3 regions of the Colwellia sp. BRX9-1 genome follow, and region 2 is predicted to be linked to each of the others. Evidence: predicted binding sites of a transcription regulator. Region 2 holds the regulator's gene; each other region holds the start of a gene.
What was found. Region 2 encodes sigma-54, which starts transcription at its own class of promoters, with help from an activator protein. Its sites were predicted from a motif close to GTTGGCACGNNNNTNGNNT; they were not measured.
Positions count from the first base shown of each region.

Region 1 (2,280 bases), 230 kb from region 2:
ATCGATCCATCAGACATTAATTTATTAATTGTACCTCCTTCAAACATGGTGCCATCTATGCATTCAGGGGATCTTGATGGCTTTTGTGTCGGTAGTCCTTGGAATGCTAAAGCGGTTAGAGAAGGTGTTGGCATCACAGGTGTTACTTCTTCTGACTTATGGGAAGATTCACCTGAGAAGGTGCTTGGATTAATGTCTGATTGGCAAGTTAAGCACCCAGAAACAACATTTGCTTTAGTATCAGCTTTATATGAAGCATGCCAATGGCTTGAAAATATTCCCAATCGCTTTGAAGCAGCGAGGTTCTTGAGTCGTGCAAAGTATTTAGACACACATATCGACGTAATTGCGCCTTCATTAATGGGGAGTTGCCTAACCCTTAACAATACATCACCTCGTAAAGTAGAAAGCTATCAACAATTTTCGACATTAGGTGATCCCACATTCAATAGGCCAGCACATCATTACGGTGAAAACATTGCCAAATTAATGCAAGCGTGTGGACACATAAACAGACAACAAATAACGGATCTAGACATTACTTCGATCTACAGGGAAGATATTTATCAAGCTGTAATATATAAGAATAAGTAGAGCCTTTATTAAAATGAAGTATCTGCCTACAGGCCTATAGACACCAAAATAGTGCAAATACTTCTCACTGTTGGAGCAAAGTATTTAATCAAAAAACATAAAATAAAGTAAGCCACTGATTTTAAATACAATTAATAGGTGGCACTAATTGTGCTTTATAGTTAATAGCGTTTTCATGTTAATTCAATCAACAGCGGTTGTTTTAACGATAAAGTGAAAATTGACTCAAAACTTATTTCGTTAAAACTAATCGCACTGCAACGACGTAGTCATTATTAGTTTGGCATTGAAGCCCACAGTACTCGGATTGTATCCGAAGTACTGTGGGCTTTTTTTATTTGGAGAAAGGTATTTTGAAAACGACTTTAAAAAATGAATGTAAAAAATTATGCCGTACTGTTATTGCAGGACTATGTATTTCTGGCTCCCTACTGACTTCGTCTTTGCAAGCAGCAGAGCTAGGCTACCCAGAAAAAGAAGAACTTAAATTTGGTTTTATTAAATTAACCGATATGGCCCCTATCGCTATTGCTTATGAGAAAGGATTTTTTGAAGATGAAGGCTTATACGTCACGATTGAATCTCAAGCTAACTGGAAAGTATTACTTGATGGCGTTATAGATGGTCGATTAGACGGTGCTCACATGCTTGCTGGCCAACCCATTGCAGCAACGATTGGTTACGGGACTAAAGCTGAAATCATTACGCCTTTTTCAATGGACTTAAATGGCAATGCGATTACTGTTTCTAATGAAATTTGGAAGCAAATGAAGGTCAATATTCCTAAGCAAGCCGATGGAAGACCTGTTCATCCTATTAAAGCTGATGCCTTAAAGCCTGTTGTAGAAAAGTATCTTGATGAAGGCAAACCTTTCAACATGGGTATGGTGTTTCCAGTGTCGACACATAACTACGAGTTACGCTATTGGTTAGCGGCTGGTGATATTCATCCTGGATTTTACGCTCCTCATAAAGGTGATACATCAGGAAAGATTGACGCACAAGTGCTGTTGTCAGTAACGCCTCCTCCACAAATGCCAGCCACAATGGAAGCCGGCACTATTTATGGTTATTGTGTAGGTGAACCTTGGAACCAACAAGCCGTATTTAAAGGCATTGGTGTGCCGGTCGTTACCGATTATGAAATTTGGAAGAACAACCCGGAAAAAGTATTTGGTATTACTAAAGCCTTTGCTGACAAATACCCAAATACCACCATTCGTTTAACACGCGCATTGATTCGTGCCGCTAAATGGTTAGACGAAAACAATAATGCTAACCGTCCAGAAGCAGTGAAAATTTTATCTCAATCGAACTATGTTGGTGCTGATTACGACGTTATCGCAAACAGCATGACAGGGACTTTCGAGTACGAAAAAGGCGATGTGCGTTCAGTACCTGACTTCAACGTATTCTTTCGCTACAACGCCACTTATCCTTACTACTCTGATGCTATTTGGTATTTAACACAAATGCGTCGTTGGGGACAAATTAGCGATGACAAACCTGATAGTTGGTACAAAGATATTGCCGCACAAGTTTATCGTCCTGATATTTACATGGCTGCAGCGCAATCATTAGTTGATGACAAGTTATTGTCTAAAAGCGACTTTTCAGACTTAGTCGGTGAAGACGGTTTCCGTGCTCCTCAAAAACACTTTATTGACAACATTGTTTATGACGGTA
Region 1 is NZ_JACGVM010000001.1:401,671-403,950, reverse strand. It holds gene H4J76_RS01910 (CmpA/NrtA family ABC transporter substrate-binding protein) at 1-594, shown strand, start outside; gene H4J76_RS01905 (CmpA/NrtA family ABC transporter substrate-binding protein) at 996-2,280, shown strand, end outside.
Region 1: a site for sigma-54 is predicted at 732-750, ahead of H4J76_RS01905 (CmpA/NrtA family ABC transporter substrate-binding protein). Genes of this name have one in related genera too.

Region 2 (2,280 bases):
CGTATTAGTTAATCGACCATGAGGAATCGCAATGCCATTCCCTATGCCGGTAGAGCCAACTTTTTCACGCGCCATTAAGCTTTCGAATAATTGATGAGTATCAATATTATCGAATTTTTTTGCCGCAGTTTCGCTAATTATTTCAAGGAGTTTTTTTTTGCTTGTACCCTTAATCGCACACAGGGTGCAATCAAGGGTAAGGATATCTTGCAACTTCATTATACTACTTAGATTCTTTGGTGAGTGAACAGGCGATAAACAGCATTAATGCTGATTCGTTTTACCTTTGTACTTCAATATTTGCCGGTCAAGCTTAACAACAAGACTATCAATAGAGGCATACATGTCAGCATTTTCAGCTTTTGCATGTAAATCAGAGCCACTAACGTGAACAGTCGCTTCAGCAATTTGATTTGATTTTTCAACGGTGAGAACAACATGAACATTATTGATATGATCAAAATGTCGGCTTAATTTTGCCATCTTAGTCGTGACGTTTTCTCGTAAAGCTTCGGTAATGTCAACATGGTGGCCAGAAAGATTAATTTGCATAAGCTTAATTCCTCATCTTTTCGTTAAAGTAAACTTTTTCGTTGGTTAGAAGGTGGAATAGAAAGTGACTCTCGATATTTTGCTATGGTACGTCGAGCTACATTTATCCCTTGATCGGCTAATAAATCAGCCATTTTACTATCACTAAGTGGTTTTGCTGGGATTTCGGCAGCAACAAATTTTTTGATTAATGCACGAATAGCTGTTGATGAACATTCGCCACCGCTTTCGGTGCCAACATGGCTTGAGAAGAAAAACTTCAGTTCGAAAATTCCACGTGGCGTATGCATATACTTTTGTGTCGTCACTCGTGAAATGGTTGATTCATGCATATCGACAGCTTCGGCAATATCATTTAAAACCATTGGACGCATGGCTTCATTACCATGTTCAAAAAAGCCAATTTGACGTTGTACAATACAGTTTGACACTTTTAATAAGGTATCATTACGGCTTTCTAAGCTTTTAATAAACCATTTAGCTTCTTGTAAATTTGAGCGAATAAATTGTGTGTCCGCTGTCGACTTCATCGAACGTGACATCGAAGCATATTGCTGATTCACCGAAAGTTTTGGCGCAGTATCAGGGTTTAATTCGACCACCCAACGGCCATTTTTCTTTTCAACAGACACATCAGGAATAACATACTGATCGTCACTCTTCATCACACTATCGCCGGGTCTAGGATCAAGTGATTGAATAAGACGCACCACTTCGCGCAGTTGCTCTTCTTTCAGTCGAGTTTTACGCATTAATGTACGATAGTCTCGGCTACCCAGCAGATTAATATGGTCACGCAAAACTAACTTACTTTCTGCTAACCAAGGTGTAGCGGGGTCAAATTGATTAAGTTGAATGATTAAACATTCTGAAATAGAACGAGCAGCGACACCGACAGGATCAAAGAGGTTAATACGTTTTAGTACCACCTCAATTTCATCAAGCTCTACTCCTTCAATGGCAACACTTTCTAAAATGTCTTCACTAGATACCGTTAAGTAACCGGCGTCATCAACAGCATCAATAATTGCTGTCGCTATAGCGCGGTCTGTTTCGGTAAAAGGGCTTAATTCCATTTGCCAGCGCAAATGATCTTGAATGGAGTCTTGAGTCTCGCCTTGGTAAGTATAATCTTCTGAAGCTGGGCCTGAGCTTGAACTTGCTGCACCGGCCGTGTAGTTATCATCCCAAGTGGTATCCATGTTTAATTCTTCAGGGATATCGTTCTTGTCCATGGCTTCAGTGGTGGTGATTTCATCAATGGTAGGCGTAGCGTCTTCGCTACCATCAGAAGCAGGGGCTTCTTTAACATCACCAGTACCGGCAGTGTGAGCTTCTTCAAGGTTGTCAGTACTTTTATCTTCGGGATTATTTGAAGACTCATCCATTTCTAATAATGGATTACTTTCTAAGGCTTCCTGAATTTCTTGTTGAAGCTCTAACGTAGACAGTTGCAGCAATTTGATTGCTTGCTGCAATTGTGGCGTCATGGTTAATTGTTGTCCTATGCGGAGTTGTAGAGTAGGGCGCATTTAGGTCATTAACTTCCTATTATTTTTAATGGGATATTTTCGTTTTTTTCATACGAAGATACTATTCATTTACTGACTACTATAGCGTGAATTGTTCACCAAGGTATACATCTCTTACGTGTTGATTTGCAAGAATTTGATCTGCAGTACCTTCTGCAATAAGTTCACCATGACTAACAATATACGCATGTTCACA
Region 2 is NZ_JACGVM010000001.1:175,393-177,672, forward strand. It holds gene ptsN (PTS IIA-like nitrogen regulatory protein PtsN) at 1-219, opposite strand, end outside; gene hpf (ribosome hibernation promoting factor) at 265-552, opposite strand; gene H4J76_RS00850 (RNA polymerase factor sigma-54) at 576-2,084, opposite strand; gene lptB (LPS export ABC transporter ATP-binding protein) at 2,164-2,280, opposite strand, start outside.

Region 3 (2,280 bases), on a different contig from region 2:
GCAGCAATGGGTACTCGATAAAGATAAACCGTTTTGGAAAGCCGTACAGTTATTACAAGATAGTTTTGACCCAAATAATATACTTAGCCCCGGTCGATATAATCCAAGATAAAAAATTAAGTGAGCATAAATTGATATAAAAAGTTATAAAGCATTTAATATCAGAAAAGCAAAAGGCCTCCAATTGGAGGCCTTTTAATATATAAACTTAGTTTATATGAATAATTAAGACTGCTTACGACGTGATGCCGCTGCAAAGCCTAATAAACCTAAACCAAAGATTGCAATAGACGTTGGTTCTGTAACAGCGAAGCCATGGGCAGTTCCCGAACCACCAATAGAATATGTATCATATTCGCCATTTGTTTTAGCAAATTCGCCTGACAAACCAAAGCCAATCATATCAACAAAGGTAGTTAAGATAGGAGTATTACGAATATCTCCTGCAAGTAGGAAACCATCAGCAGCAGTACCACCTGTAACGTCCAAACCAAAAGATGAATCAGCTCTGTTCAAACCAGCAACGGCTAAATCGGCTGAACTTGCAACAACACCAAAATCAACTTGTATAAATGACAACTCTAACCATGCGTCACCATTCATTGCATTAGTTTTATTACCAACATCAAGACCTAAATCTAAATCAGGGGTATTATCAAGATAAATATTCATGCTAGCGCCAGCCAAATCAAGACCTGGAGCAGAAACAGTTGCAGATGGAGAACCTTGACTAGTGTAATAAGAAGAGGCTTCAAACGCAGCTTCATCACCACCAACGTTGATAAAATTAGTATATGTATTAAACGCATCAGTATAAGCAGAATTTGGGACATCTATTAAAGATAAACCTAAACCTTCAAATGTAAATGTCATCTCACAGCCATTACACTGAAATGAACCTGTTGCAGAGTTAGTATTCAATTCACCGTAGCCAGTAAGGCTGTAATCAGTAAGACCATTAACATCTGTAGCAGGAAGACCTCCACTAAACATAGTTGATAAGCTAGTAGCATTATTACTACTATCTTCCCACCACTGTACGAAGTCAAACGATGTTGAGAATGTGCCTTTCTTATGATCAGCATCAATATCGGTTAACTCAGTAAATGTAACTCCACCAGGTAGAGAAACTGTCCCTGCATTCGCAAAACTTGCTGTAGCTAGTATTGCTGCTGCTACCATTCCTTTATATAAATTTTTCATATCAATACCTTTATGTTGTTCGTTATATAATTACGTTTTAACTTCTACAGGTTACAATGCAATTCGCCCGCCAACTTTTCAAGTGCCTGTTTATTATATAATTAATTTACAGCCATCAGATTAAAAATATATGATTGTAAAAAAACCTGACATCTTATTTATTAACATTCGTTAATAAAGCTTTGGCTTCTTCAGTTCTATTCATTTTAAGTAAACAATCTGCCATATGCTTTATTATACCTTTATCATCTGGTGCAAGCGCATTTGCCTGTTTATAGTAACCAAGGGCTTTAGAATAGTCTTTTTGTATATAACTCACAAAGCCCAGAGTATCTATAACTTGTGGATTTTGTGGTGCCAATTCAGCTGCTTTATTTACATGTTGAATAGCTAAATCCATATCATTAGTGTTAACCGCAGCATAAGCCAAATTATTATGAATTAAATAATTATTCGGCACCTTCTTAACAAGTAGTAGATATTGCTCTTTTGCTAAAGCAAGATCTGTCGACATATATACTTGTGCCAAATTTGCTCTCACATCAATATTATCTTCTTGTTCAAGAAAATTAGTCAGTGTTGTAATAGTGCCATTAAGATTACGACTACCCGCATAGGCCATAGCTAGCATCAATACATTTTTTTTATTACTTTCTAATTTGACTAACTCTTCTAGGTAAATAATCGCCACATTAAATTTTTGTTGTGCTAAAGCAATTTGCCCACCTAATCGAGTGAATATAATGGGTTGATTATTGTCTTTAATCTTGTAACTGTTGAACTTAGTTTCAGCGAGTGCGATTTGATTGGTAAATAATAAATAATTGACTTCTAGTAATTCTAATACACCAATTGAATTAGAATTATTTAAGCCCTTTTGAATAACTTCTAGTGCTTTTTGATATTTTTTCTGCATTTCAAGTGACAAAGCATATTTAGTAATCGCTTGTATATCAGCACTATTTTTGTCTACAGCCATACTATAAGCTTTTTCAGCTTCAACAATATCTTGAGCGTCTAAATAAATGTCTCCCATCAAAATATAATGGAGGCTACTCTGCTTGTTATCGACTTTGT
Region 3 is NZ_JACGVM010000012.1:93,632-95,911, forward strand. It holds gene H4J76_RS12390 (FAD-binding oxidoreductase) at 1-112, shown strand, start outside; gene H4J76_RS12395 (PEP-CTERM sorting domain-containing protein) at 226-1,203, opposite strand; gene prsT (XrtA/PEP-CTERM system TPR-repeat protein PrsT) at 1,358-2,280, opposite strand, start outside.
Region 3: a site for sigma-54 is predicted at 1,260-1,278, ahead of H4J76_RS12395 (PEP-CTERM sorting domain-containing protein). Genes of this name have one in related genera too.